2 linked regions of the Peribacillus simplex NBRC 15720 = DSM 1321 genome follow. The protein of the gene in region 2 binds, or shares a complex with, the protein of the main gene of each other region. Links are inferred from orthologs where the notes say so. Each region holds a gene or a part of one and is shown on either strand. Other genes may lie near its edges.

Region 1 (15,909 bases), 1.5 Mb from region 2 along the record:
CTTCAATATTAATCCCCATTTCCCTTAATTTGGCAGTCAATGACTCCAAATGCTGGGGAATGACATTATCGATCAGAATTCCTTCACCGACAGCAGCGGCTAAAATCATGAAAGTACCGGCTTCAATCCGATCCGGTATGATCGTATGCTTGCACCCATGCAAACTTTCCACACCATCAATACGAATGATATCCGTTCCAGCACCCTTTATTTTCGCTCCCATATTGGTCAACAATGTGGCAACATCGATGATTTCCGGTTCTTTCGCAGCGTTTTCAATCACAGTGCGGCCTTTGGCCAAAACGGCGGCAAGCATGATGTTGATCGTTGCCCCTACACTAACGACATCCAAATAGATGCGGGCTCCCCGTAGCTCGTCCGCCCTAAGGTAAATGGCTCCTTGTTCATTCGTCACTTGTGCGCCTAGTGCTTCGAAGCCCTTAATATGCTGATCTATCGGACGGGGTCCTAAATGGCAGCCTCCAGGCAAGCCGATCACTGCCTTTTTGAATTTACCAAGCATTGCCCCCATTAAATAATAAGAGGCACGTAACTTCTTGACCCTTCCATTAGGAAGAGGCATTGAAATCATCCTGCTAGGGTTGACTGTCATTTCTCCTTCATCAAAGGATACCTCACCGCCAATTTCCTCCATTAACTCTTTCAGCATCTGTACATCCGAGATATCAGGCAGGCCTTCAATCGTTACGGGAGAGTCCGCTAAAATTGTTGCTGGAATAAGGGCAACCGCACTATTTTTTGCTCCGCTGACACGAATGCTTCCCTTTAGAGGGTAGCCACCGGCAATTTTAAGTTTTTCCATAATAAACTCCCTTCCACGCTAAGCACTTAGAAGCTACTTTAAAAAGTAATATTTTACCACAAGGAAATTGCATAATCCGACAACATTTACTATCTAGTTCTTTAGTTTACACAAAAGTAGAAAATTCATGTAAAAAAAAGATAAAAATTTCTAATTTATGTTAATTTTATTAAAAAGGTGCAATCTATAGCGACTTAGCGGCAAGGCATTATGCTTCAGTGCGTGAATTCCAATCGTTCAAGAAAGCTTCAATCCCTTTATCCGTTAATGGGTGGTGGAATAATTGGATTAAAACTTTATAAGGGATCGTTGCAATATGTGCCCCTTTAAGAGCCGCTTCTGTAATATGCATCGGATGGCGGATGGAAGCTGCAATGATCTCAGCGTTGATATCATGGATCGCAAATATGTCAGCAATATCCGAAATTAAATCCAGACCATTTTGGCCGATGTCATCCAAGCGTCCTAAAAATGGCGATACATAAGTTGCTCCTGCCCTAGCTGCCAATAATGCTTGGTTGGCACTGAAAATAAGCGTGACATTTGTTTTGACACCTTGTTTTGTAAGTGCTGAAACAGCCTTCAAGCCGTCCGGAGTCATTGGCACTTTAATCGTGATATTAGGTGCAATCGCAACAAGTTCCTTGGCTTCAGCCATCATTCCTTCAAAATCAAGCGCAATGACTTCAGCAGAAACGGATTCCTTAACAAGACTTGTGATTTCTTTTAGCCGGTCATGGAAAGAAACTCCCTTTTCTCTTGCAACAAGGGACGGGTTAGTCGTAACACCTGCTAAAACGCCAAGTTCGTGGGCTTGTTTGATTTCTTCCATGTTTGCTGTATCTATAAAGAATTTCATAAAATATCCTCCGTATGTAATCGATTTTTTATTTCTCTATATGTCTCTGAATTCTAATTGTTCGAAAAATAGAGCCCGGATTCAGCCCTGCATCTAAAAGAAACCATTAGGGGGGACCCCCCCAATGGGAATATTACCTTTATCATCTTACATTTAATACGTTTGAAATTATGCTTTGCCGTTTGAACCGAATTCACGTATTTTGCCGATGACAGTTTCTTTAATAGCTTCACGGCCAGGAACCATGTATTTACGAGGATCGTACACTTCAGAATCGTTATTCAGAATTTCACGAACCGCTTTTGTGAACACAATTTGATTTTCCGTATTCACATTGATTTTTGATGTTCCAAGAGAAATCGCTTTTTGGATATCTTTTGTAGGGATGCCTGTACCGCCATGAAGAACAAGAGGTTTGTTCGTTAAATCCCGTACTTCTTCCATTTCTTTATAGCCTAGGTCAGGTTCACCTTTGTATGGTCCGTGAACGGATCCCAAAGCTGGAGCAAAACAGTCGACATTCGTTTCTTTAACTAACTGTTCACATTCTTGAGGGTCTGCATATACGACTCCATCAGCGATTACATCATCTTCTTGTCCGCCAACCGTGCCCACTTCCGCTTCAACCGAAACATTCCGTGCGTGAGCGAATTCGACAACCTTCTTGGTTGTTTCAATATTTTCTTCGATTGGATGATGTGAAGCATCGATCATTACTGAAGTGAATCCGGCTTCGATAGCTTCCTTACATTTATCAAAACTTGAACCATGGTCAAGGTGAATGGCCACAGGAACAGTGATTTTCATGTCTTCCAACAATCCTTGAACCATCATGACAGTCGTTTTAAAACCACCCATATGACGGGCAGCACCTTCGGAAACACCAAGGATAACTGGAGATTTTTCTTGTTCTGCAGCAGCTAGAATAGCTTGAGTCCATTCAAGGTTATTGATATTGAATTGACCTACCGCATATTTTTCCTCAAGGGCTTTATTCAGCATATCTTTCATAGAAACTAAAGGCATTTGATTTCCTCCTACTAGTGGGTGTTATAATTTTTAAAGTTATTTCTTTCTAGATATTCCCTAAAAACAACGTAGCATACGCTTATAAATCAGAATATCTCTCCTCTTTTAGCATATCAATACATCAAAAAAACAGCAACAATTACACTATAGCAAGCCTCAAATTTTATTCCAAAAAAACACGGCCCATCTAAAAAAAGATAGCCGCGGCAACTTCTCCGTCAATAATATTAAATTTTCAAGACCGTTAACTTGATTGAATCGGCAAGTATTCACGAACGGCTTTTCTAATATCATCAATATCAAACGGCTTTGCAAAATGTGTCATTGCCCCTAAATCCTTTGCTTCTTGAATCATATCAAGTTCACCATATGCCGTCATGATTATGACCCGGATGTCCGGATCGACGACTTTCATCCTTTTCAAGATCTCAATGCCATCCATTCCCGGAATCTTCATATCCAGCAATACAAGATCAGGTGAATGATTATTTAGCACTTCCAAGGCTTGAATGCCATTAGCGGCTTGAAATGTTTCATACCCTTCTTTATGTAAAACCTCATTCAATAAAATACGAATCCCGAATTGATCATCAACAATCAATATTTTCCCTGGCATTTTATCACCTCTCCCCTTCCCGATTCATCAATTTAAATATATTGGCCTATTCGGCCATATTACCCGAAAAAGGGTAGTTACATAGATTGCGTTAAATTACTTGTGGTCCAACGCATTTAATCCATTCATGAATTCTATGTTCATATTCGATAATTGTAACAAAATTCCTGCTGTATGGCTAAAAGGAATTTTAATTTTTTTGTTTTTTCGACCGATTTAGTAAATTCAGCACTTTGGATCAAAAACCCTGAAACCTGTCAATGCAAAGGAAAGTCATTTATACTAAGTATATTATTTTTAAAGGAGTCCCTAATCATGTTAAAAATTTTCTCGACACAGATAAGCGGTTTATTTAAAAAAATGATTGAAAATGAAGCCTTTGAAATGGAAGATGCCGGACGCTTGCTGGCTCAGGCTGCGGTTGGGGATGGTTCCGTTTTCATTCATGGTTTTGGTGAAATGCAAGGCGTCACTGCCGAGGCTTTGGACGGGGCAGAACCCTTTCCTAAGGCAAAAAGATATGAATTAGGAGAAACTATTTCCAGGGAAGATCGATTTCTTATATTCAGCCGCCATTCGGATGATTCAGAAGCGGTGTTGCTGGCAAAACAACTCAAGGAAAAAGATATCCCATTTGTTGCGGTTTCTACATCCGTCGCTTCTGAAGAAGATTCTCTTTTGGAGTTGGCTGACGTTCATATTGATTTACGTATCCAACGGGGGTTGATTCCCGATGAAACCGGAAATCGATATGGGTTCCCTACCCTCATTGCCGCTCTTTTCGCTTATTATGGGATTAAATTCACTCTTGAAGAAATCATAAAAGAATATGAAGATGAAGAATGATAAATTCATCTAAACCTTCAAATCCTCAGGTATGATTAGTAAATGTTATAACAAAGTTGATTGGAGAGGAAGGTGCGGAAAAGCGCATCTTGAAGACCCCGCAGGCTCAAGCCGAGGAGGCTCCATGACCTCCCGCGGAAAGCGAGTGCCTGGAATGAAAATCAACGTCCAAATTGTACAAGCCATAAAAAAACTGTAGGCAAACTCGATTTTCATCGAGTTTGCCTACAGTCTGAAACAGCCCCATGGGCTGTTTTTTTGTTTATTAAAGATTTTTGCCGCGCTTTAATGACATTCCGACAAAGTCACGGAATAGCGGTTGTGGACGGTTAGGACGTGACGTGAATTCCGGATGGAATTGAGAAGCCACAAACCAAGGATGATCTTTCAGTTCAACGATTTCAACTAGACGACCATCTGGACTTGTACCAGAGAACACGAATCCTGCCTCTTCCATAGCCTGACGGTAGTGGTTATTGAATTCATAACGGTGACGGTGACGTTCATAAACAACCTCGTCATTATACGCTTCGTATGCTTTAGTTCCTTCGATAAGCTTACATGGATACAGACCAAGACGCAGTGTACCGCCCAAATCTTCTACATCCTTCTGCTCAGGAAGAAGATCGATGATTGGATCTGGAGTATTTTCATTAATTTCTGCTGAATGTGCTTCTGGCAATCCCAAGACGTTGCGTGCATACTCAATGGATGCCAACTGCATGCCTAAGCAAATTCCGAAGAATGGTGTTTTGGTCGTGCGGGCAAATTCGGTCGCTGCAATTTTCCCTTCGATTCCACGATCTCCAAAACCGCCAGGGACAAGGATTCCATCTGCACCTTGAAGAAGTTCAGCAACATTTTCTTTTGTTACATCTTCGGAATTCACCCAGTCGATTTCAACATCTGCATCAAATGCGTAACCTGCATGCTTAAGTGCTTCCACTACAGAAAGATAAGCATCTTGCAATTCAACATATTTTCCGACTAAGGCGATTTTCGTTTTCTTTGATAAAGAAGTAACCTTTTTAACTAGTTCCTTCCAATCTTCCATATCCGCTTCGCCACAGTCCAATTGCAAGTGATCACAAACGATTTGGTCCATATTTTGTGCTTGAAGCGCAAGAGGGATGGAGTAAAGTGTATCCGCATCAAGACATTCGATAACAGAATTTTTATCGATATCGCAGAATAAAGCGATTTTATCCTTCATATCTTGTGAAATCGGACTTTCTGTACGGGCAACGATGATATTTGGCTGAATACCAAGACTGCGTAATTCTTTTACACTATGCTGTGTCGGTTTTGTTTTCATTTCACCAGCAGCTTTGATGTAAGGAACCAGTGTACAGTGGATATACATAACATTATTGATGCCGATATCACTCTTGATTTGGCGAATCGCTTCAAGGAATGGAAGAGACTCAATATCCCCTACAGTACCGCCAATTTCAGTGATGACTATATCGGCATTCGTTTCATTACCTGAACGGAAAACCCGTTCTTTAATTTCATTCGTGATATGGGGAATGACTTGAACCGTTCCACCTAGATAATCGCCACGGCGTTCTTTTCTCAGGACGGTTGAATAAATTCTGCCTGTAGTCACATTGCTGTGTTTACCAAGGTTGATATCAATGAAACGCTCATAGTGCCCCAAATCCAAATCCGTTTCAGCACCATCATCCGTTACAAACACTTCACCATGTTGATATGGACTCATCGTACCAGGATCCAAGTTGATATAAGGGTCAAACTTCTGGATCGTAACATTCAATCCCCTATTTTTTAATAATCTACCTAAAGAAGCGGCCGTTATCCCTTTTCCCAAGGAAGAAACTACTCCACCTGTCACAAAAATATATTTTGTCATCTTATATCCTCCTATAGAATGTTTTCTTCCAATTCTTTTCTTCACATCATTAAATCGGAACCTGAATCAAATCTTCCGCCACATGAGCGGTTAAAAGCTAAAAGCCGTAAACCAGTACAAACCATTAATCACTTAAAGGTCTTTAGTGAGAGTCATGCAGGATACATGAACAAGAATAAATTTCCTTAAATGACAGTAAACATAAATAGGTTCTCTATAGTTTTTACAATTCTACGAGAAATCATTTTTAAAAATAAAAAAATGATGTCATTTATTCATTCCATCATTAAAAACAAAAACGCTCCGCTTACAATAAAAGTAAGGGAGCGATATAATTTAATCATTGTGTCCTTTTTTAAGGAGCCCAAAAATGATTCTACAAATTTCGCCTCAAAAAGTCAAGGGCGATTATTTATTTCTCATCCTCTTTATCCAAGTCATCCAAATCATCTTCGTCTTCATCCTCATCATCTTCCAGGACAAATGCATCATCTTCGATTATTTCTTCTTCCAGATCGTCGTCATCATCCACGTCATCATCCAAAAGCACTTCATCGATGACTGGAGAACCTAGAATATCATCATCGTCATCATCGTCATCCTCGTCCAGATCATCGATATCTTCTTCAAAGTCAAGGTCTTCGTCTTCAAGTTCATCGAAATCGTCGATAACGACAGCAGCCTTTTTGGCTTTCTTTTTCTTTTTAGGTTTTACAACATGTACGACTTCTTCTTCGATTTGGTCAACCGGGTACCATGTTTTCAATCCCCAGCGGTTGTCCCCAAGTGAAGTGAAGCGGCCATCCACATTTAAATCCGTATAGAATTGTGCAATTTTCTTTTCCACTTCCGCTTTAGATAAATGGTGCAGCGAAGCTAATTCACTTATTAAGTCTTTAAATGGAATCGGTTCATTTCTTTCCACTAACAAATCATATGCCATCTCTATTAAGGACATTTCCAATAATTGCTCTTTTGAGTATTGTTTTAAACTCAAATTCCGCACTTCCCTTCTCTATTCAAACACTAAATTCCGTGTTTTTTCACATAAAAAAATAATCTAAAACAGTAGTTCGATAAAATAACGACAATTCCTGCTAGACATATACTCCATTATAAACAATCTAAATGGGTTTATGCTAGTTCTATATGATACTTTCACAGATTTACCTTATTGTCTATCATTCACAGGAAACACTAAAAGATAAAATCATTCCTTTTTCTTTTTGGATTTCTGACGGTAGGCTGCCGTAAAAAAGACAACAGTCAGGATAAAAAAAGAAATGGCTCCCAGTTGATGCTCATACAGCTCAAATAAAAAAATGATGGCAAGAATGTAACCTATGATTAATCCAATCATTTTCAGGTTCATTTTCTCAACTCCAATAGGGCTGATTCTTCATTTTTACCCCTTTTCCAAATAATTATAAGGTAAAATCTTCATTTTGTTAAAAAAGACGGAAATTATTTAAAAAAGAGGCCCCTAAACGTTCGGAGCCCCCTTCTTAGTTTACATATTTCTTCGATATTGACCGCCTACATCATATAGCGCCCTCGTTATCTGACCCAGACTGGCCACTCTCACGCAGTTCATGAGTTCAGCAAAGATATTTTCCCCATTCATGGCTGCCAATTTCAGTTTAGTTAGCGCCTCATCCGTGAACGCCTCATTTCTTTCCTGGAATGCCCGGAGATTTATGATTTGCCCTTCCTTTTCTTCCTTTGTTGCACGGGCAATTTCCATGCTGTTCACTGCTTCTTCGGAAGGAGGGTTTGGGTTCAAATAGGTATTGACACCAATGATCGGCAATTCTCCCGTATGCTTTTTCATTTCGTAATGCATCGATTCATCCTGGATTTTCCCGCGCTGATACTGCGTCTCCATTGCCCCCAGCACACCGCCTCGATCATTGATGCGATCGAACTCTTGCAGTACGGCCTCTTCAACCAGATCCGTCAATTCCTCTACGATGAAGGCACCTTGCATCGGATTTTCATTTTTTGAGAGACCATGCTCCTTTGTAATGATCATTTGTATGGCCATTGCCCGGCGCACGGATTCTTCAGTAGGGGTCGTGATGGCTTCATCATACGCATTAGTATGCAGGGAGTTACAGTTGTCCTGTAGTGCCATTAATGCCTGAAGTGTCGTTCTGATATCATTAAAATCAATTTCTTGCGCATGAAGGGAGCGCCCAGAAGTCTGTATATGGTATTTGAGCTTCTGGCTACGGTCATTCGCACCATATTTATCCCGCATGACTGTCGCCCAAATCCTTCTTGCCACCCTCCCGATAACCGTATATTCCGGGTCGAGCCCATTTGAGAAGAAGAACGACAAATTCGGGGCAAAGTCATCAATATTCATTCCGCGACTTAAATAATATTCGATGTAAGTAAAGCCATTAGCTAATGTAAAAGCCAGCTGTGAAATGGGGTTGGCACCCGCTTCTGCAATGTGATAGCCAGAAATGGATACAGAGTAGTAGTTCCTGACTTTCCGATCAATGAAATATGCTTGAATGTCCCCCATTAACCTTAAAGCAAATTCCGTAGAGAAGATGCATGTATTCTGACCTTGGTCCTCTTTCAGAATATCCGCTTGAACAGTTCCGCGTACCGTTTGAAGGGTAAAAGCCTGCACTTCTTCAGCCTCGGCATCCGTAAGGGGACGGCCTAACTCTTCTTCTTTCCGTTGAATCTGCTGATCGACTGCAGTATTCATATACATGGCCAAAATGATTGGTGCCGGTCCATTGATGGTCATTGATACAGAGGTTGAGGGGTGGCAAAGGTCAAAGCCTGCATACAGCTTTTTCATGTCATCCAACGTACAGATGCTGACTCCGCTTTCCCCTACCTTTCCATAGATATCAGGCCGGTGATCAGGGTCCTCGCCATATAAAGTTACAGAATCGAAAGCCGTACTTAGCCGTTTAGCATTATCATCCTTTGATAAATAATGGAAACGCCTGTTGGTTCGGTCGGGCGATCCTTCACCGGCAAATTGCCGCTTCGGGTCTTCCCCTTCACGCTTGAATGGAAAGACTCCCGCTGTGTAAGGAAAGAATCCCGGAACGTTCTCACGGAATACCCATCCTAAGATCTCTCCATAATCCACATATTTAGGCAGTGATACTCTCGGAATCATTAAACCTGATAAACTTTTAGTTTTCAGCTTTGTGACGATTTCTTTATCCCTGACTTTCGTTACAAACTGCTCCCCTGCATACTTTTCTTTTAAATCCATCCACCCAGAAAGGATTTTTTTAGATTCAGGTGATAAATTCGAAGCGGTTTCCTTTTTCAGTTTTTCTAAAGAAGCCACCATATCGTCGTTGTTATCATTTTCCTTTATTGCATCAATTGCTCCTTCAAGTTGGAAAAGCCTCCGGGCAATACGTACTTGTTCAGCCGCACGCTTATGATACGATCTGACCGTATCACTGATTTCACGTAGATAATACCGACGGTCAGTAGGAATGATGACATTTTGCTTGTAAACATCCGCTTCTTTCGAAAAGGACGTACTCCATCCCGTCCCTGATTTTTCATTAAGCTTTTCAATCAGTGCAGCGAATAATGCATTGGTGCCTGGGTCATTGAATTGGGAAGCGATTGTACCATATACTGGCATTTCAGATGGATCTTGGTCAAAAAGTGTACGGCTTCTTTGGTATTGCTTTTGAACTTGGTTTTTTGCATCCTCGGAGCCTTTGCGCTCGTATTTGTTAATGACTATCAAGTCTGCATAATCAATCATATCGATTTTTTCAAGTTGCGAAGGAGCACCAAATTCACTCGTCATTACATACATGGATACATCGCATATCTCAGCAATTTCTGCATCCCCCTGACCAATTCCGCTCGTTTCGACGATGATTAAATCGAAGCCAGCTGCCTTCACGACTGAAATGGCATCTTTTATTGCCAAAGACAACTCACTTTTTGAATGGCGCGTGGCTAGGCTCCGCATATAAACACGCTCAGAAAAGATCGAGTTCATTCGGATCCTGTCACCAAGCAGGGCACCGCCCGTTTTCTGTTTGGTCGGGTCTACAGATAGAATGGCGACTTTCTCGTCTGGAATTTCGTTAATGAACCTTCGTATCAATTCATCAGTCAATGAACTTTTTCCAGCGCCACCGGTCCCTGTAATTCCCAGAACAGGAACTTTCTTTTCGGAAGTCTTGATCTGCTCAAAAAGACTCTCCACCGCGGCCGCTGTTTCCTGTGAAGCATCCAGTCTATTTTCGGCAAAGGTAATAAATTGGGCAATGGCATTTGTCCCCCCTGCAACCAGTTCATCAAAGCGCTCCTGTAAAGATGGTTTGACAGTCGAGAAATCACACTCCTCCATCAATACATTTATCATGCCCTGAAGCCCATATTCCCGCCCTTCATCAGGGGAGAAGATACGGGCAATCCCATAATCATGGAGTTCCTTGATTTCCCTCGGAATGATGACCCCGCCACCGCCGGCAAAAATCCGAATGTGCTCGGCTCCCTTTTCCTTCAACAGGTCATACATATATTTGAAATATTCCACATGTCCGCCTTGATAGGATGACATCGCTATGCCTTGGACATCTTCCTGGATGGCCGCATTCACGATCTCTTCCACCGAGCGATTATGTCCCAGGTGAATAACTTCCGCGCCGCTGGACTGAAGGATCCTCCGCATGATGTTGATAGATGCATCATGTCCATCAAATAAACTCGAAGCTGTCACGAATCTGATATGGTTTTTCGGTTTATACACCTCAACTGTACCCATTGAGCTCCTCCTTATTGAAACGAATTTATTTCAGTGTTTTTCTGAAGCGAGATATTATGAATCAATAATTGCGTCTGCAGTTCAACATATTCTTGAAGCGTATACTCTTTATGCAATGCCCACCTTCTAAAACTCCACATCTGTCCCTGAACGAAAATATTATGAGAAACAAGGCTTATTTGTTTTGCCGTCAACAGGAGCTCCCCATTCTCAACACATTTCGTTATCACCTTTTCAAACATGCCGACCATCCGAAGTTCTTTATTCAATACATAAGGTAAAGCATCTTTCGTCAGTGCTTTCACCTCTTGATACATGACCAGCACTTCGTCTTGCATATCATCCATCACTTTATAAAAATAGGCGATCGTAAGCTTCAAGCTTTCAAGTGTCCCATCGCTCTGATCTATTTCTTTCTGAAGCTTTTCCTGGACTTCATCGTAGATAAAGTCACAGACGAGGTATAATATATCTTCCTTGGTTCGGATATACTCGTATAGCGTGCCAATACTAAAGCCAGCCGCTTTGGCTATTTCCCGGGTTGTCGTACGGTGAAATCCCTTTTCCTTAAAAAGGGTCACCGCCCCTTTAATCATTTGTGTACGCCTTTTTTCTACCAACCGCTCATCCTTCACCGACGCAAGAACTTCTCTTTTTTCCATTTTCAAACTCCTTTTTGAATCCCATCATTTTATTTCCAAAGAAATTGAAAAGGGTATTCCGGCAAGGGTGGGTGCCTCATCGGAAAACCTCAATTTCAATCCTATTTAGTAATCATCCGTGAGATGACCAGCTTTTGAATTTCCTGCGTACCTTCGTAGATTTGGGTGATTTTCGCATCACGCATATACCGTTCTACAGGATAATCCTTTGTATATCCATAGCCTCCAAAGACCTGCACGGCTTCTGTCGTCACTTTCATGGCTGTATCTCCAGCAAAAAGTTTGGACATTGCCGACTCTTTTCCATATGGAAGGCCCACAGATTCCAACCATGCAGCCTGATAGGTTAATAGTCTAGATGCTTCGACACCGGTTGCCATATCCGCCAATTTAAAACCGATTCCTTGCTGTGCAGAAATTGGCTTGCCAAATTGGACGCGCTCTTTTGCATAATCCACCGCGGCATCCAATGCACCTTGGGCGATCCCAACAGCCTGGGCGGCAATTCCGTTACGTCCGCCATCAAGTGTCATCATCGCTATTTTAAAGCCCTCTCCTTCTTTACCAAGGAGATTTTCTTTAGGCACTCGGCATTCATCAAAAATGATTTCCGTGGTCGGTGATGAACGGATCCCCAGCTTCTTCTCTTTTTTGCCGACACTAAAACCCGGGAAATCTTTTTCAATGATAAAGGCACTCGTTCCTTTTTGTTTCGATTCAGGGTCAGTCAATGCAAAGACAACATAGGTATCAGCAATCCCGCCGTTCGTAATGAAGATTTTTGAACCGCTGATAATATATTCATCACCTACAAGCTTTGCAGTCGTTCTCATACCGCCTGCGTCTGAGCCTGAGCTAGGTTCGGTCAGGCCGTATGCACCGATTTTTTCACCCTGTGCCATCGGGCGAAGGTATTTTTGTTTTTGTTCTTCAGATCCAAATTTATATATCGGCCATCCTGCAAGTGAAGTATGGGCTGATAAAGTCACTCCAGTAGAAGCGCATACGCGGGAAAGTTCCTCAATCGCAATACAATACGCCAAGTAGTCGCTTCCAATTCCGCCGTATTCCTCCGGCCACGGAATCCCAGTCAATCCAAGTTCAGCCATTTTGTCAAAAATTTCACGGTCAAATCGTTCTTCTTCATCCCTCTCGGCAGCTGTAGGAGCCACTTCATTCTGGGCAAAGTTCCGCACCATTTTCCTGATCATTTCATGTTCTTCCGTTAGTTTAAATTGCATGACTATGCCCCCCAAATTTTTCGTAATTATAGATTCTTACTGATGACCATTCTCTGTATTTCGCTGGTACCCTCATAAATTTCAGTTACCTTTGCATCCCTGAAATAGCGTTCGACCGGATATTCCATCGTATATCCATAGCCTCCGAACACTTGGACTGCTTCTATCGCCACATCAACAGCCGTCCTCGAAGCGAATAACTTAGCCATTGCCGCCTCTTTACCGCACTTCAATCCCTGTGAGCGTAAAAACGCCGCGCGATACACGAGTAACCTTGAAGCTTCTATACTCGTTGCCATTTCAGCAAGCTTGAAACCAATCCCCTGTTGTGCTGCAATAGGTTTGCCAAATTGAACTCTGTCTTTTGCATATTGAACAGCATGTTCCATGGCGCCTTCTGCAATTCCCAGAGCTTGAGCAGCAATGCCTATCCTTCCAGCATCCAAGTTGGCCATTGCGATCTTAAAGCCTTCACCTTCTTTGCCTAAGAGATTGGCATCAGGCACTTTCATATCCTCGAACGTCACCTGTACAGTGCTCGATCCATGAAGACCCATTTTACGTTCATCTTTACCGATGATTAAGCCTGGCGTCCCTTTTTCTACGATAAAAGCAGAGATTCCCTTGCTTCCCTTCTGAGGGTCGGTTGAAGCAAAAACAATAAACACATCCGCTTCCCCACCATTGGTGATAAAAACCTTGGACCCATTTATTCGATATTCTCCGCCTTCCTTTACTGCCACTGCCTTCGATTTCAAACTCGCAGCATCGGAACCTGAGCTTTGCTCAGTCAAGCAAAAGGCGCCTAAATATTTACCAGCGGCTAACTTAGGCACATACTTTCGCTTCTGCTCTTCCGTTCCAAAATAAACGATTGGATTTGTTCCAACAGAAGTATGAACGGACAGTATGACACCAAGAGTTGGACTTACTTTGGAAATCTCATTGATGGCGATGATATAAGACATGAAGTCCATACCCGCTCCACCGTATTCTTCTGAAATCGGGATTCCCATCAAACCAAGCTCACCCATTTTTTGCAGAATCGTTTTTGGAAACACGCCTGTTTCCATTGCCTCGATATGAGGGGTAATCTCATTCTCCGCAAAAGCGCTTACCATTTTCCGCATCATTTCCTGTTCTTCTGTAAACCTGAAATCCATCCTTCATTCCTCCCTAGCTGCACATCTTTCTATGATTAGTTATATTCGTAAAAGCCCCGTCCTGACTTCTTGCCTAGCCATCCAGCTTTTACATATTTCCTTAACAGGGGACACGGTCGGTATTTATCGTCTCCCAACCCTTGATGAAGGGTTTCCATTATGTATAAGCATGTGTCGAGCCCAATGAAGTCAGCTAGCGTAAGCGGGCCCATCGGATGGTTCATTCCTAGCTTCATCACATCATCAATCGCCTCTTTAGTGGCAACGCCCTCATAAAGGGTATAAATGGCCTCATTGATCATCGGCATCAAAATCCGATTCGCTACAAAACCCGGGAAATCATTGACTTCCACCGGTACCTTGTTCAAGGTTTCGGCCATATTTTCAACCTTTTTATACACTTCATCCGCTGTAGCGAGTCCGCGGATGATCTCAACGAGCTTCATGACTGGCACTGGGTTCATAAAATGCATGCCAATTACCTTATCCGGTCTTTTTGTAGCAGCTGCTATCTCTGTAATCGGAAGTGAAGAAGTATTGGATGCAAGAATTACATGTTGTGGCGTGATTTCATCCAACTCTGCGAAAATTTTTGTTTTTATCTCCATATTTTCCACAGCCGCTTCAATCACTAAATCTACCGCAGCCGCATTTTTCAAACCCGTCGATGAAGTCAACCGGGAAAGGATTGAATCTTTCTCCTCGGATTCCATTTTCCCTTTTTCAACTTGCCGGGAAAGGTTCTTGGTAATTGTCCCTAACCCCTTTTCTACATATTCATCTTTTAAATCGTGTAAAAGAACCTCATAACCGCTCATTGCGCAAACCTGGGCAATGCCAGAACCCATCTGTCCCGCGCCAATGACCATCACTTTTTGAATGCTCATGAAAATCCCTCCTCATTATCTATGAAACTATCATCCTTGCTTTGGCACTTCGATTAGTATGGCATCTCCCTGCCCGCCGCCACTGCAGATCGCTGCAATGCCTAATCCTCCTCCACGGCGTTTCAATTCATGCATCAGCGTGATGATGATGCGTGCCCCGCTCGCCCCGATTGGATGACCTAATGCAACAGCCCCTCCGTTAACATTCACTTTTCCCGGCTCAATGTTGGCAATTTTCCCACTGGCGAGTGCCACAGCTGCAAATGCTTCGTTCACCTCAAATAGATCAATATCCTCTATAGATTTACCCGTCTTCTTCAGGAGTTCATTTATAACCAAACCTGGTGTCTTAGGGAAGTCCTTCGCCTCTACAGCCACTTCAGCATGAGCTAATATATAAGCAAAAGGCGTTTTCCCTTCTTTTTCCGCACGTTCCTCACTCATCAATACAAGTGCTCCTGCACCATCATTGACGCCTGGTGCATTTCCTGCCGTTATGGTGCCCTCGTTATTAAAAGCTGGGCCTAATTTAGCTAACTTCCCAGCAGATGTATCTTTTCTTGGGGCTTCATCATGTTCAATGGTGATTGGTTCGCCTTTTCTAACCGGGACGTGTACGGCAACGATTTCTTCCGCAAGAATGCCGCCATCGATGGCTTTTATCGCTTTTTGATGACTTTCATAAGCCCAGCTATCCTGTTCCTCCCGGGAGATTTCAAGATCCTCGGCCGTGCTGTTTCCGTAAGTGCCCATATGAACGCCTGTAAAGCTGCAGCTAAGTCCATCCGAAATCATTGTATCCTTCAGCTGTGCATCACCCATCCTTAAGCCCCATCTCGCTTTTGGAAGAATATATGGTGCATTGCTCATCGATTCCATCCCACCGGCAACAATGATTTCTTCTTCACCTAAGCGGATGATCTGATCAGCCAATGTAACACTGCGAAGTCCTGATGCGCACACTTTATTGATCGTTTCTGTTTTCACTTCCCAAGGCATGCCGGCATGACGAGCCGCCTGCCGTGACGGTATTTGTCCTTGGCCCGCTTGAAGTACATTTCCCATGATGACCTCGTCTACCTGGCTGCCTTCAATCCCTGCCCGCTCAAGTGCCTCTTTGATTGCTATTCCGC
Region 2 (15,975 bases):
ATCAAGAGTTGAAGCAAGAATTCCAGGCACCCGGAGATTTCGCCATGGCCTATGTCATTGCCCACGAAGTCGGACATCACGTTCAGACACTTATAGGGACAACGGAAAAGGAAATGCCCGATCGTTCAAAGGTCAGCGAGACCGAATATAATAGGTACTCTGTCCGTCTTGAATTACAGGCCGATTATTTGGCTGGAGTTTGGGCACATCATGTCCAAGGAGAGAATTTGCTTGAAAAAGGTGATCTTGAGGAGGCCTTGAATGCAGCAAGTGGTGTGGGGGATGACCGTATCCAAGAAAAGGCACAGGGGTACGTGGTGCCAGACAGCTTCACGCACGGTACATCCGAACAGAGGAAACGGTGGTTCAATAAAGGATTTAAATCCGGAGATATGAATGAAGGCAATACTTTTAAAGCGAATAACCTTTAAAAGTTCTTACCTGTTTCGATTACATAAAAAAAAAGGGGGGGCCTTGCCCCCCTTTTTCTTATGATCCCAAAGTCTTTTTAAGATGGAAGGCACTTACTCAAACGCGTTCCAGCATTCTGTTTAAAGCTAGGATGGCATTATCCGCAATGCCCTTCTCCACTTTTATCGGATTGATGATTATACCTTCTTCAATGGATTCAAGCGCCCACAGCAGGTGAGGCAGATCAATCCGGTTCATTGTAAGACATGGACACATATTCGGATTTAACGAGATGATGTTCTTATCAGGATTATTGGCAATAAGTCGCTTGACAAGGTTCATTTCCGTGCCGATTGCCCAAGAACTACCTGGTTCGGCTCTTTCGATCATATTTATGATGTACGATGTCGAACCCGCATAATCTGACAGTGCGACTACCTCACGGCGACATTCGGGATGAACGATGATATTCATTTCTGGCTGCTCCGCTCGAAGCGTTTCAATATTCGCCGTAGTGAAATTTTCATGGACCGAACAATGTCCTTTCCAAAGAAGTACCTTCAGATCATCAAGTTCCCCTTCATAGATCAATTCATCATTATGCGGATCCCAGACAGCCATTTCATTCAATGGAATTCCAAGGTCAAAGGCTGTATTCCTCCCAAGATGCTGATCGGGAAGAAAAAGAATCCTTTCTTTTTGCGAGAGGGCCCACGAGACCATCCCTTGTGCATTGGAAGACGTCACGGTCGCCCCGCCATTTTTCCCTACAAAAGCTTTGATGGCCGCGGTCGAATTAACATAAGTAAGCGGTAGGATCGTATCGCCAAATACATCCTGAAGCTTTGTCCACGCCCGTTCCGTTTGTTCAATATCCGCCATATCTGCCATGGAACAGCCTGCACGCATGTCAGGAAGGATAACCGTCTGCCCTTCTTCCGTCAGAATATCGGCTGTTTCAGCCATGAAATGCACGCCACAAAACACGATATAATCCGCTTCGCGATTTTGCGCGGAAAGCTGAGCCAATTGAAGTGAATCTCCCGTTGAATCCGAAAATTGAATGACTTCCTCCCGTTGATAATGATGACCTGGGATATAAAGACGGTTCCCCAGTCGTTTCTTGATGTCATGGACCCGATTCTCCATATCTTCCTTTGTCATCGTTTTATACTTTTCAGGCAATGCATTTCCTGCTGTACTAGCCATCTCCAATATGTTCATTTCATTATCCCCTCACGTTCTTTGACCTTCGCGCTAATATCAAGTGCCCTGACACTGTGCGTCAAGCTGCCCAACGAAATATAATCTACCCCTGTTTCCCGATATGAGGCTAGATTTCCTAAATGGATCCCTCCAGAAGCTTCAGTTATGATGTGGGCGGGAACCAGTTTAATCAGTTGCTTGATTTCTTCGGGGCTCCGGTTATCGAACATGATGATATCTGCACCGGCTTCCACTGCTTCAAGCACCTGTTGTATTGATTCCGTTTCCACTTCCACTTTAGTGGTATGTCCCAGTTTGGATTTTACCGTTTGAACCGCTTTCGTTATGGACCCAGCGAAAGAAATATGGTTGTCCTTTATCATGACTGCATCATACAGACCATATCGGTGATTGAATGCCCCGCCGGAACGGACCGCATATTTTTCAAGCATCCGCAGGCCTGGTGTAGTTTTCCTCGTATCACAAGCTCTCGTCTTCGTCCCCGCTAAAATCATGGCAGCTTTATGAGCCTGCGTGGCGATGCCGGACATACGCTGCACTAAATTCAAAACAACCCGTTCCCCTTTTAAAAGAGAGGCCATATCGCCGGTCATTTTTGCAAGCTGCTGTCCTTCTGCAAAAACTTCGCCATCTTGAACAAAAAGGAAAACCTCGATTTGCTCATCCAACAATGCAAATCCCGTCTTGATGACGTCCCCTCCACTAAAGACCCCGCCTTCTTTTGCGATGAAAGTCAAAGTTCCTTGTTCACCTTGATCAAAAATCGTATCACTCGTTACATCGCATTCCCCTATATCTTCCATTAAAAATTGTTGCAGCATCTGCTTAAGCTTCAATATATTCATATAGTCGTCTCCCTTTCACTCGGTTTTTCACATCCGTGCAAGCAAGGATAACCGAATTTTCAAGCCATTGGGCGTCATTTTCGCTTGGATGGTCACTGCGGAAATGACCGCCCCTGCTTTCCGTTCTGGTCAATGCGGATTCGGCAATCAGCCACGCCACGATTATGGCATTGATTTTCGTTATTTCTTGTATCGGTAATGCCGTTACTTCCATATGCAGCAATTTTTCGATATTGAATGTCTCAAGATAATCCTTCAGTCGAGTTAAACCCGCTTCATTTCGAACGATTCCCGCTTCATTCATTAATTTTTCCTGCAATGTCGTGAGATCAGGTAAAAAGGAAAATTGACTGGAACTCTTGGACTGCTCTTTTTCTTCCGGTATCGACCTTGCCGGCACTTTAGCAAGCAAACGGCCAAGCGTATTTCCAAAAACCAGCCCTTCGAGAAGGGAGTTGCTTGCCAATCGGTTCGCACCGTGTACACCCGTGCATGCCACTTCACCAACTGCATACAAAGATGGGACAGAGGTTTGCCCCGATTCATCCACTTCAATCCCTCCCATTAGAAAATGGTTTCCAGGTGCAACGGGAATTTTTCCCAATTGAAGGTCCAGCCCGCTTTTTTCACATAATGAGCTCACTGTCGGAAAACGATTTTTAAAATCCTTAATCATCGAAATATCCAAAAATACCTTTTCACCGCGCTGCAAATAAGAAAAAATCGTCTGTGCAACAATATGCCTTGGTGCTAGATCTTTCAAGCTATGGACATCCTCCATGATCGGCCTTCCCATTTCCGTCACTAATCTCGCACCATCCCCGCGAACAGCTTCTGAGACCAGCCCTTTCGCTTTGCCATTTACAAAAAGCAGGGTCGGATGGAACTGTATGAATTCCATGTCACGAACTTTTGCACCGGCCTTGAATGCAAGTGCGATTCCATCACCTGAAACCGTTTGTGAATTTGAAGTGAAATGGTATAGGGAACCACAGCCGCCTGTCGCCAAAACCGTCTGTTCAGCATGATAGGTAACAAGTTCCCCTGCCTTATCAAGTGTGTTGACGCCTATGCAAGAATCATCTTTCCCGATGATCAACTCCACTGCAGCAACATTCTCCATTACAGTAATCGATGATTTTTTCAAGCACCCTATAAGATGTTCCATGATGTACTTTCCTGTAGCATCCCCGTGACTATGAAGGATTCTTCGTTCACTGTGGGCGCCCTCCATGCCAAGTAATAGAGTTCCGTCATGATCATGGTCAAATCGCATACCCGATTCAATAAGTTCAGCTATAACCGAAGGTGCCTCTTCGACGAGTTTTTCCACTGCCTTCACCTTGTTATATCGCTGACCAGCCGCCAGCGTATCTTTTTTATGTAAAGATACTCTGTCACGATCAGATATTGCAGCAGCAATCCCGCCCTGAGCTAAATAAGAATTACCATGACGGATATTTGATTTTGTGATGAGTATCACATGCTTATGTTCACTTGCTTCCAATGCCGTTTTCAAGGCAGCAATCCCGCTGCCTATCACGATGATTTCCGCTTTTACCATTTTTTCATTCCTCCTGTTTATGACAGGTGTCTTGACAACTATATTTACATATTATTAAACTATAATCAAGAGTTTTTTAAGTTTAAAGGATGGAAGTGATTTCTTGATTTATTTGGATTACGCCGCTACAACTCCGATTGATGAGGAGGCTCTCGACGTATTCAGCCAAGCATCCCGGAAGTTTTTCGGGAATGCGAGCAGTTTGCATGATATTGGCTCTGAAGCGGCACGTTTATTGGATATGTCACGGCAGCAACTAGCAGAAATGCTGAACATAAAAAAGGAAGGAATCATCTTTACGAGCGGCGGATCAGAAAGCAACATGCTTGCCATAGATACATTCATCGCTTCGAAACCATCCTGGCAGAACCACTTGATTGTAAGCCGAACTGAACATGCATCACTTGGCAATTTCGTGGCAAAGCTTGAACAAGAAGGTTTCGAGGTTACTTATTTACGGCATTTGGAAGATGGCCGTGTTGATATTGAACATCTGCAGGAATGTATGTCGGAGAAAACATGCTTGGTCATTGTCCAGCATGTGAATTCGGAAATCGGGGTCATTCAACCCATTGAGCAAATAAGTGAAATCGTTCGAAAACACCAGGCTTTTTTTCATGTGGATTGTGTCCAATCATTTGCTAAATTACCGCTTGGGAAGATTGCTGCCTCATGTGATGGACTATCCATTTCCAGTCATAAAGTTTATGGTCCAAAAGGGACTGGGGCCGTCATTTTCCCGGCCATCCATCAGTTGAAGCCTTCGGTACCGAATATCACTCATGAATATGGTTTCCGACCAGGAACAGTGGACGTCCCCGGAATAGCTTCCTTTGTAACCGCTGCTAAGAAATTGGGGGATATCATGGAAGATGAACGAAAAAGGATTTCCACACTTAGGATGCAATTGATTCAACGGCTAACGGAAAGGAAAATCGATTTTCAAATCATCGAAGCAAAAAACGAGCAATTGCCTCACATTCTGGCGCTGACCTTCGCTGGATTGCAAGGACAGTACATCATGCTGGAATTAAACCAGAAAGGATTCGCTGTTTCGACGGGAAGCGCCTGTCAAATCGGTAAACAGGATCCTTCAAAAACGATGATGGCCATTGGGAAAAGCGAAGATGAAGCCCATCAATTCGTCCGCTTTTCCTTTGGCAAAAACACGACGGCCGACGACATTCAGAAGTTGGCAGACTGCATCGAAGGAATAGCTGCCATTCGATAAAACCGTCCATTCTGTGTTAGAATGATTGTAATTAAAGAGGTGAATGTTTATGGAAAGAAAGAAATTACTCGGGGAAGAAAGACGGACGAAACTCTTACATTTATTGCAAAAAAGCACGGAGCCAGTAACAGGCAGCGAGCTTTCGCAGATAACGAATGTAAGCCGGCAGGTTATCGTTGGTGACATAACCCTCCTGAAAGCGCGGAATGAACCTATCATTGCCACGAGCCAAGGCTATCTGTACTTACAAACGGGGAGCACTCAAAAGCCGGAAAGGATCATTGCTTGCCAGCACGATCCTTCCCGGACCCAGGAAGAGCTATATTTACTCGTGGATATCGGCATCACGGTGAAGGATGTCAAAATCGAGCACCCCGTATACGGCGACCTAACTGCTTCCATCATGGTCAGCAGCCGTAAAGAAGTCCAGCAATTCCTTTCAAGGGTGACGGCAACGAACGCATCTTTTTTATCGGAACTAACGAGCGGCATCCATCTTCATACACTGAGCGCATCATCTGAAGAACTGCTCGACGAAGCGGAGTGTGCTTTGAGGGATGCAGGCATTTTAGTCGATTGAATTAACGAAAAACCCTCAAAAGCCTAAATTTTGAGGGTTTTTTTATTGGCCTTATGCTCACTCATCATTGGCATTGCTATCATTTGAGCTGTCATCCCCGGAGTTTTCTTCGTTACTTCTCAACTGCCCTATAAGACTGATGACGGAGCCGACTGCCTGAATCCAGCCTCCCATCACTTGAACCAATTCAGCATCAGATGGCTTCTCTTCCAAATCAGGATATTGATATTTTTGTAGCTCCTGCTCCTCCTTATCTTGTTCTTCTTGCTCTTGATCCTTTTCTTGGTCTTTATCTTGAACACTATTTTTAAGTTCGGCAATTCCACCTATCGCTTGCATCGAATTCCCAATCGCCTGCAACAAATTTCCCGTAACATTGAAAGCCTGCTCCGGTTCATCTGGATTTTCGAATGCCCCCGCCAAAGCGGTACCTCCGCCCAACGCTTGAATCAGATTGCCTTTAATGATCAATTCCTGTTTGGTTACTTCATCGAAATCAATGACTAATCCTAAGATAACCGTCGAATTCCCGATCGCCTGTAATACATTACCGAATTTATCCAGCGACCAGGTTTCTTCTGCGTCCGCCAATAGGGCATTTCCTGTTGCTTGAAGTTCATTTCCAATCAAATCCAACTTTTCACGAAATTCTTCGTCCAAGACATTGGATGGTGTACCCGCAACAGCAGAAATGACAGTTCCTATCGCTTGAGTCCAAGAACCGAAAGTTTCTTTGAATTGACTATCCATCTCTGCTGACCACCACCCTCTCTCTGCATTTTTGATTAAAAAAAGGTGCATCCACTGATTTAGTCATCAACGTATGTATTACTGTTCCTATTTCCACAGGCGGCCTACCGGGATTTACTTATTGTATTTGCGTTCATTACAATAGGTGTTTGTTTTTCATCCAGAATCATGTGCTCTATTTATAATGAAAAACTTTCGCCCATCATCCTCAAAATTAAAAAATGAATGCCTTCCTTCCTGCCCTTTACCTGCCTATTTCTATATTCATAAAATGACAGCCAACCGTTTTAGGAACTTGTACAAGGTAAATATAAACCACACAAAAAAACGCCCCGGAAATACTCCCGGGGCACCCTTCTTATTCATTGTATAAAACTCAGCTGAAGTTCAAAAATGATAAATCATCGTTGCGGTACTCCAGTTTGGACTTTAAAGCATGAATAGCTTCCCATGATCGAAACCGTACACCCTAAGGCCTCAAGCTCAGATATCGCTCCTGGGATGAGAACATCATCAAGGGGCATTTCAATGTCGATGATGAAAAAGTAATTGCCTAATCCTGTTTTCATGGGTCTTGATTCAATCTTTGAAAGGTTAAGTTTCCTCCAGGAAAACGCGGAAAGGACTTGGTGCAACTGCCCTGAGTGGTCGGCAGGCAGCTGAATCATCAAGGTCGTTTTCTTGTCCCCTTCAACGGTCAAATGCCCTTCATAGTCGACTTCACTGTTGGATACGACGATAAACTTGGTGTGATTATGTTCGTAATCGTGAATATTTTGTTTTACAATCGTCAATCCGTACTCCTCTGCAGCCATATCATTTGCAATCGCAGCAATATTGATATCGGGATTCTCCATCACCATCTTCGCAGCGGCTGCAGTGGATGTAACATACTCATAAGGAATGCCCCTTAGCTCATTATGTAGAAATTTGCGGCATTGAGCGATGGCATGGGAATGCGAATAAACCATGTCAGGTTTGAAACCAGGATATGCATGATCCGGATGTACCATATAATGCTGTTGGATTGGAATCGTCACTTCGCCTTTCATCGGTAATGTGACTTCATGAACTAAGTAATCCATCGTTATATTTACCGAACCCTCCAAAGCATTCTCGATCGGCACGAGCGCGTGATTCACTTCCCCGTCCCGAACAGCATCAAGGCAGTCCGGAATCGTGTTCATCGGTATTTTTATATCATTAGGAAATAGTCGCGATACAGCTAAATCCGTGAACGTTGCTTTTGGTCCAAGAAATGCAATTTTTGATGTCATATTATAAACTCCTTCTCACGGAAAATCTACTGTTTATGTTATGCCATTTTCTGATTTTTTACAATAGTTAATCGTTAATTTCCTCTTACAAATAAAAACAGCCTGTACATGTGAAATGTACAGGCTGTTTTCATGCGCCGTTACCAATGATTTCGACTTTTTCGACGAACTCCATTTTACGCAGTTTAGTAAGCAGTTCATCAATATTCATCGTCATCCCACCTGTATTCAGGGATAGGGTGACATTTGCACGTCCTTGCAAAGGAATCGTTTGGTGGATGGTCATGATGTTGCATCCGGATGAGGCGACGAGCCGTAAGAGCTCCGATAGAGTACCAGAACGATCTTCGAGATAGAAGAACAGTGTAATCAGCTTTTCCTTAACAACTGTATGAAACGGAAAAACCGTGTCACGGTATTTGTAAAAAGCACTCCTGCTTAGATCCACTCGCTGTACCGCTTCCCAAACTGATTCTGCTTTTCCCCGTTCAATCATTTCTTTTGCATCCAGCGTTTTTTTCATCGCTTCGGGAAGGACATCCTCTCGAACGAGGAAAAACTTCTGATCGGCCTTATTCAAACTCCGCACGCCTCCTTTTGCCTGCCATCATGGTTTACAATCAATCAACAAATTCAAATTCATATTCAAGGATACGGACGATGTCGCCATTTGTCGCACCTTTTTGGCGAAGGCCTTCGTCGACTCCGAATGAACGAAGCTGTCTGGCGAAACGACGTATTGACTCTTCACGGGTGAAGTCAGTCATTTTGAATAGACGCTCGATCTTGAATCCTGATACGGCAAAGCTGCCATCGGACTCGCGTTCAATGTTAAATTCATCAGTCTGTGATGTATGTTTATATAGAACCCGGTGGATTCCAGTATTCTCTTCTTCATGTTCAAGAGGGAACTCAGGCGTCTCTTCGATTTTATCGGCAATTGCATAAAGAAGCTCACGGATCCCTTCACGCGTCACGGCAGAAATAGGGAAGACAGGATAGTCTTCTTCCAGCTTTTCTTTGAATGCCGCTAAGTTATCTTCTGAGTCCGGCATATCCATTTTACTTGCTACAATGATTTGCGGACGTTCAGTCAAGCGCAGGTTATACTCTTCCAACTCTTTATTGATTGTTTGATAGTCTTCATATGGATCTCGGCCTTCAAGACCCGACATATCGATTACATGAACGATTACCCTCGTTCTTTCAATATGGCGCAGGAATTGATGTCCAAGGCCCACACCTTCTGAAGCGCCTTCGATCAGACCAGGTAAATCGGCCATGACGAAGCTGCGGTGATCTTCCGTTTCCACCATTCCCAGGTTCGGTACGATCGTCGTAAAATGGTATTCGGCAATTTTAGGCCTTGCTGCGGATACGACAGAAAGCAACGTGGATTTCCCTACACTTGGGAAACCAACCAAACCGACATCAGCCAATAGTTTCAATTCCATGACTATATCGCGTTCTTGGCCCGGTTCCCCGTTCTCCGCGATTTCAGGTGCAGGATTGGCAGGTGTGGCAAAACGGGAATTTCCCCGGCCTCCGCGGCCACCTTTGGCGATAATGGCGCGTTGCCCGTGCTCAACTAAATCAGCAATGACTTCCTTCGTTTTATCATCAATGACAACCGTGCCAGGTGGAACCTTGATGACCATATCCTTTGCGGCCGCACCATGCATGTTTTTGGACATGCCATGTTCTCCGCGAGGTGCCTTAAAGTGACGTTGATAACGGAAATCCATTAATGTACGCAAGCCCTCTTCCACTTCAAAAACGACATTGGCCCCATTACCGCCATCTCCGCCGGCAGGTCCGCCTTTAGGTATGAATTTCTCACGACGATAAGCAACTATCCCGTTACCACCGTCTCCGCCTTTTACATAGACTTTCGTTTGATCGACAAACATGCTATCACTTCCTTGTTTTCTGCAAGTCATTTCTTGCTGTATACTTCTCTAAAAGTTAATATCCATCTTAAAAAATATTTCATCCTCATTACATTCAAGAATTTCAATTGATTGCTCAGCCGTTAATGAACTTCCCAAAAACTCGATCACTGGTGATTGATCAATGAACCTGCCTTGCATATGAAATGAACAGTGCATATCGCTCACTTCTTTTTTACACAAGGAAACAGCCAGTATATTTTCAAAAAACGGGTCCAGATTCTTATCCAGAATTTTGAAGAAATCGTTTGTCCAGCGATACATCAGCCCGTCCATTTCAGTTGAGCCTTCAAAAACATCAATGATTTCATATTCGCAATAAAATGATCCATTATTCCAATTCGACGTCAACAACATCTCGGTGAACTTAGGTAAATTCAAACTGGAGAGGCGTGCTTCATTCTGGGTTTCAACAATGATTTCATCAATGATTTCATCAATGATGCCCTTGACACGATCGATTCTGTTCAACTCCAGATTCCCTTTGATGATTTGAATTTTATTCAGCCAGTCATGCCTGGTTTGACGCAGAGTTTCAATAGTCGTCCAATTTTTATCCATTATTAACACCTTCAATTATGATAAAGAAACTTTTTTTCAGCTCTATCATGTTGAATACTTCCATTTGTACAGTATATCAAAAAAACAACAAACAGGAAATGAAGCTCGATTCACATGCCTTCACATGAAAGCCCCCGTCCAAAAAATACAGCCGCACACCCTGAGTTCTTTGGACGATGGTAGAGCCATTTGAACTAAAAAAGAGAATGGGCCTTATTTATGCACCAATTGGAGATATTATAGTTGAATTGGAGTGTCTATGTGGTTTAACCAAATCGGATGGATGAGTAATCTTGGATTTCTCCCCCTGAAAGTTTAAGAAAGCCCGCCGATTGGCGAGCCTTTTGTAAGTCAGAGGTTGTTTTCCTTATACTAATGACTAAAGTCTCCTGCAAACTGCTGGTTCGTTCCTATAGTATAAATAAAGGGCCGGACCCCTTCATCACTATATAGCATACCATTATTAAAAATGACGCGGTATATAGTGTCTTGTAGAAGGAATCAGACCCTTTTGAGTCAGCCTCTGTTCAAAGATGCCAATTATGCTTCTTGTGCAACTGGATATACGCTTACTTTTTTACGGTCACGTCCGAAACGTTCGAATTTAACAACACCGTCTACTTTAGCGTATAGAGTATCGTCTCCACCACGGCCTACGTTCTCACCTGGATAGATTTTTGTTCCGCGTTGACGGTAAAGGATAGAACCACCAGAAACGAATTGACCATCTGCACGTTTAGCGCCAAGACGCTTAGATTGAGAGTCACGTCCGTTCTTTGTAGAACCTACTCCTTTTTTCGAAGCGAAGAACTGAAGATTTAATCTTAACATTTGTTCCACCTCCTATTGGTTGAGGATAATTTTCATGTATTTACCATAATCACGTTCGATAGTTTGCAGCGATATGAGCATACTGTTCAAGAGCAGCTGAACCTTCTCTTCCGATTCCAATGAAAGATTCCCCGGAATGACGCAGCGAAGATAGCCGCCTTCTCTCCCTTGCTCAATCTCAGGCTCTACGTCCGTTAAGGACATGATCGCATTGACTGCCCCGAAGGAAACAGCCGATACACCTGCACAAACGATATCAGAACCTTTTTTAGCAAAATTAGCATGTCCGCTTAAGGTGAACGAAGCAATCCGTTCCTGCGGAGCATCAAATACAACTTTAATCATCTAGAATCAGCCCTTACGCGTTGATTGCTTCGATAACAACTTTTGTGTATGGTTGACGATGACCTTGTTTTTTACGATTGTTCTTTTTCGCTTTGTATTTGAAAACAGTGATTTTCTTTTGCTTACCTTGTTTTTCGACAGTACCTGTTACAGTAGCGCCTTCAACTAGTGGAGCACCGACTTTCACGTCTTCGCCACCTACGAATAAAACTTTGTCAAATGTAACAGTTTCGCCTGCTTCTGCGTTTAATTTTTCAATGTAAACCGCTTCGCCAGCTGCTACTTTAATTTGTTTACCGCCAGTTTCGATAATTGCGTACATACTTGCACCTCCTTAAATGTCTCAGACTCGCCAATCACAGGCGTTTTACCAGAAAGGCAAAAGCTTAAAACCTGTTGTTGAGCGGTTGTAGCACGGGTGCTACAAACATAACATTAAAATCCTAACATGAAACAGGAAAGGCTGTCAATATATTTATAAGAATTCCTGCTCTTCACCCGAAAGCCCGCCCGATTTCCTGAATGCTCCCGAAGCGCTTGATGGAATAGGCATTCCTCGAACCTGGGATAAAAGATAGGAATATCTTTTTAGCGATCAATTCCTCCAGTGTAGGCCGATATGATTCCTTTTCACCCAGCAGCACGTCCGCCACCGCTTTACTGACCTCCACCCAGACCGCTTCTTCATCCGTCTTCCTGTGTTCCAGCAGTTCCCGTTCCAACCGGAAGGCCACCGTTTCCGGGCTCTCGATTTTACCGCTTCCACTGCACACGGGGCAAGGCACCGACATCATTTCACTTAAAGACGGGGAGGTTCGCTTTCTCGTCATTTGTAAAATGCCCAATTCCGTAAAGCCGATGACCTGGATTCGCTTCTCATCCCTCACCGCTTCCTTTTTCACGATTTCGATGATTTCCTGCTCATGCCGTGAATTGTCCATATTGATGAAATCTATCAAGATGATTCCGCTGATATTCCTCAATCTCAGTTGACGGGCTACCTCTTTCGCAGCAGCCTGATTAACCGCAAACAATGTTGCTTCCTTCGCCACCTTGCCGGTGAACTTACCTGAATTGACATCGATTACGGTGAAAGCTTCCGTTTCTTCAAAAATTAAATATCCGCCATTCTCAAGCCAAACGATTTTCTTGGCCATTTTCTCAACTTGCGCTTCCACATTCCATTCGGAAAAAACATTCTTCGGACCAGATACATGGGATATTACCCACTCCTTACGGTTTTCCTGTATCCACTTTTTCAACTCCCGATAAGCCTCGAAATCATCGATGGTAAGTTCCCCGGTCGCCGTTCCCGACATTTCTGAAATGATCATGTCAAGGTATGCGTCCCTCTCATAGAGAAGGGACGGGGCCTTGAGGGAAGCAGCCTTTACTTCAAACCCTTTATAGAGCTCCCGCAATCCAGTTAACCTGTCAAGGAAGACCGATTCACTTTCGTTCTCCATCGAGGTGCGGACAATCAATCCCTCATCAGGATTTTTATATTGCAGGGCCGTTTCCCGCCACTGCTTATGAAGATCATCGTTTTTGAATTTCTTTGAAACACCAACATAATCTATTCCATGTATGTATACGAGGGAATCTGTTGAAAACTCGATCAACCCAGTCAATTTAGCTCCTTTGGTGCCCGTTTCATCCCGAGTCACCTGAACTAGCAGCTTTTCTCCTTGACGGACAAGTTGACCGATGGATGCTTTCCCATCACTTTTTTTTGTCAGCTGGAAAGAGGGAATCTCGTCACGGTGTAAAAAACCATTCTTCTCTGCACCATAATCTATGAAGACGGCATCCATTCCCGGTAACACCTTCGTCACCTTCCCAAGATAAATATTACCGACCGTACTGCGCTTTTGAGGCGGCATGATTTCAAGTTTACGTAAAACACCATTCTCAAGTACGGCCACTCTTTTTTCGCGTGAAGCTAGGTTCGCGATCATTTTTTTCATCAAAAAAAATCCTCTCCTCAATTTGAAGAAAGGATAACATATTTAATAAGAATATAATAGGTCGCCGATTTTCCCGTTTGTCATTTTCTCTGAAAAATATGCATGAAGGATTTCCGTTTCATCCAACGAGCCGCTCTCTTTCCCGTTTTTCATGATGATGACGGGGTGTTTACAGCCGCGTTGAAACAGTTCCAGCACTTTATAAATCGGTTCTTGTGAATCCACCGAAATCGGCTTCAGTTTCGCCAAATCATTCGTATGCCCGTAATGGCGCTGCAAAAGAAAGCGGATGAACGCATAATATCTCTGCCGCCATTCCATTACGAGTGAGAGACTTATGAAAAAGATGATGAGCCAGATGTTCAAATTGAGCGGATCCAGAATGAGCCAGGTCAAAAAAGCCAGGACAGCGAATACTGCAGAAAAGTGAAGTGTATGTTTCTGCGCTTCCAGAAAGGTGCAGTATAGGGATACACCGATGAATAGCAGCCGTCCCCCGTCCAAGGGCCAAATTGGCAGCAGATTAAAAATCAGCAGCATAAGATTCATATACAAAAAGGGTTGATACAGCTCATATGGGATAATGGTAAAGAAATAGAGCAAAAAAGCTGCACCAATGAGCCAAACATGTTGAAGCGGACCGGCAAGCACCACCGCCAAATCCTCCTTCAAACTCTTATTTCCGTACTCCTCAGTCTCGACAGCCCCACCAAAAGGAAGCAGCTGGATTGACTTTATCCGCCATTTGAAGTGCTGGGCACAGACAGCATGCCCCATTTCATGAATGAAGACGATGAGCAACAGCATCATCACTTCAATGAAATGGGCAGTGAGGATGGCGATGCCAATTACAAACCACAATGTCGGGTGCACCCTGATTTTAAACAGCAATTTCCCATATTCACTCAAAGGAAATCACCTTTTTAGGATCGACGAAAGCATCATTTTCTTTTATCGCTAAATAAAATCTGCCCTTGGATCCATCTTCACTTAGTGTAACCTGTCCCACTTCATTGCCCTTTTTAACGAACTCATACAATTTCACATCAATTCCTTCCAGCTGCCCATACCAAGATTCACTTTTATTGGCATGCTGTATGACGACAGTCTTTCCAATCCCCTCCTTTTCACCAGCAAAAATGACTACTCCTTCATTGACGGCCTCGACCTTTGAGCCTTTGCTCGTTTCCAATATGATTCCCTCACCGTTCGTCTCGAAGGTTTGGGTAATCTTCGCAGAAGCTGGCATTGCATATTCTTCATTCGAATCAACAGTTTCCGTATTGGCTTCATTCGGTAAAAAAGCGATCGGTTTACCAAACGCACTTTCATACCAGTTGGAGATTGAAGCGAACTGAAATTCCTTGTTCATGTTCTCCGTGACAAAACTTCTGGCAGGGTCCAGCCGCACAGAAGGGTGTTTGAACATCACCGCGATAATCAGGAAAAGGCATACACTGGCAAGGATTTTAAAGAAAAAATATTCTTTCTTGAAGAGCGGATGATCTTTCTCGGAATACCCGTTATATGAATCAATCCCATATGGTTCCTCATTGTTGATCTCCGTCCAACTACTGCTTCCTGCCGGTTTATCATTAAACTTACGTCTCTTGGCAATACGATTGCGGATATCTTTCCTGCGATCATCCATTCCAGATTTCCCCCCCCTGCTCATGTCAAAGCGCTATATTACAACGTATGAGCAACTTGTCCGGACTATGACGGAGAAAATATTTTCTTTCTACACATCCCTGAAAAAATTTTTTCCAATGAAAAATTCACCGGAAACTTATGAATTTCCAAGGAGATTCGGACATCGATTCAGAAAATCGAATAATTGAGATTGATATTGTTCCCTAGAATTTGTTATAATAAAGTGGTTTTAACATTATTGAGGGGGAACATTTTTTTATGTCAATCGAAATAGGCAGCAAAGTACAAGGTAAAGTAACAGGTATCACTAATTTTGGAGCATTCGTAGAATTACCAGGAGGCTCAACAGGTCTTGTGCATATCAGTGAGGTAGCAGATAGCTATGTAAAAGACGTAAATGACCATCTTAAAGTAGGCGACCAAATTGAAGTAAAAGTGATTAGTGAGAAAGACGGAAAAACTGCCTTGTCCATCAAAAAGGCTATAGATAGACCCGAAGGGCAAACCTCTTCTTATACCAAACGCCCACCACGCCAAGGGGATAGCCGTTCTAAAGATTTTCGTTCAAAAGGTAATTTCCAACCAAAGGAAAATTTCGAAGATAAAATGGTTCGCTTTTTAAAGACTAGTGAAGAAAATTTATCGACTCTTAAACGCAGCACTGAATCAAAACGCGGCGGCAGAGGCGGAAGACGCGGATAACCCGCTGGATTTTAGCATATTGAACAGGCAAGCCAATATATGGCTTGCCTTTTTTATTTACATGAAGTTCCGTGCGCAAAAA

Evidence for each region.
Region 1: the proteins of BS1321_RS20545 (region 2) and BS1321_RS13145 are in contact, whole or in part, in a solved structure (PDB 1F51), measured with the Bacillus subtilis proteins. The link is inferred for Peribacillus simplex NBRC 15720 = DSM 1321 from one-to-one orthologs.

What each region holds. Positions count from the first base shown.
Region 1 is NZ_CP017704.1:2,738,563-2,754,471, reverse strand. The notes cover bases 1,642-4,514. They hold BS1321_RS13145 (response regulator), read right to left. Parts: upstream 3,328-4,514; coding sequence 2,956-3,327; downstream 1,642-2,955. Other genes in these bases: BS1321_RS13135 (CTP synthase), read right to left, coding at 4,439-4,514; BS1321_RS13140 (DUF2529 domain-containing protein), read left to right, coding at 3,643-4,173; BS1321_RS13150 (class II fructose-bisphosphate aldolase), read right to left, coding at 1,851-2,708; fsa (fructose-6-phosphate aldolase), read right to left, coding at 1,642-1,682. In the rest of the region: BS1321_RS13160 (UDP-N-acetylglucosamine 1-carboxyvinyltransferase), read right to left, coding at 1-823; more of fsa, read right to left, coding at 1,032-1,641; more of BS1321_RS13135, read right to left, coding at 4,515-6,046; rpoE (DNA-directed RNA polymerase subunit delta), read right to left, coding at 6,459-7,043; BS1321_RS27500 (hypothetical protein), read right to left, coding at 7,257-7,418; fused isobutyryl-CoA mutase/GTPase IcmF, read right to left, coding at 7,557-10,823; BS1321_RS13120 (TetR/AcrR family transcriptional regulator), read right to left, coding at 10,835-11,485; BS1321_RS13115 (acyl-CoA dehydrogenase), read right to left, coding at 11,587-12,726; BS1321_RS13110 (acyl-CoA dehydrogenase), read right to left, coding at 12,753-13,889; BS1321_RS13105 (3-hydroxybutyryl-CoA dehydrogenase), read right to left, coding at 13,925-14,776; BS1321_RS13100 (acetyl-CoA C-acetyltransferase), read right to left, coding at 14,807-15,909. UniProt on the Bacillus subtilis protein: Key element in the phosphorelay regulating sporulation initiation. Phosphorylation of spo0B during sporulation initiation.
Region 2 is NZ_CP017704.1:4,251,598-4,267,572, reverse strand. Bases 8,620-11,558 are described here. They hold BS1321_RS20545 (Spo0B domain-containing protein), read right to left. Parts: upstream 10,396-11,558; coding sequence 9,844-10,395; downstream 8,620-9,843. Other genes in these bases: BS1321_RS20535 (ribosomal-processing cysteine protease Prp), read right to left, coding at 11,239-11,558; rpmA (50S ribosomal protein L27), read right to left, coding at 10,936-11,226; obgE (GTPase ObgE), read right to left, coding at 8,620-9,795. Outside these bases: ypfJ (KPN_02809 family neutral zinc metallopeptidase), read left to right, coding at 1-431; quinolinate synthase NadA, read right to left, coding at 529-1,635; nadC (carboxylating nicotinate-nucleotide diphosphorylase), read right to left, coding at 1,632-2,483; nadB (L-aspartate oxidase), read right to left, coding at 2,464-4,047; BS1321_RS20575 (IscS subfamily cysteine desulfurase), read left to right, coding at 4,151-5,278; BS1321_RS20570 (transcription repressor NadR), read left to right, coding at 5,328-5,858; BS1321_RS20565 (DUF6944 family repetitive protein), read right to left, coding at 5,916-6,608; pheA (prephenate dehydratase), read right to left, coding at 7,010-7,885; BS1321_RS20555 (ACT domain-containing protein), read right to left, coding at 8,016-8,408; more of obgE, read right to left, coding at 8,506-8,619; more of BS1321_RS20535, read right to left, coding at 11,559-11,571; rplU (50S ribosomal protein L21), read right to left, coding at 11,585-11,893; BS1321_RS20525 (Rne/Rng family ribonuclease), read right to left, coding at 12,066-13,538; BS1321_RS20520 (M50 family metallopeptidase), read right to left, coding at 13,581-14,447; BS1321_RS20515 (M23 family metallopeptidase), read right to left, coding at 14,440-15,189; BS1321_RS20510 (S1 domain-containing RNA-binding protein), read left to right, coding at 15,450-15,893. UniProt on the Bacillus subtilis protein: Key element in the phosphorelay regulating sporulation initiation. Acts on spo0A. Mediates reversible phosphoryl transfer from spo0F to spo0A.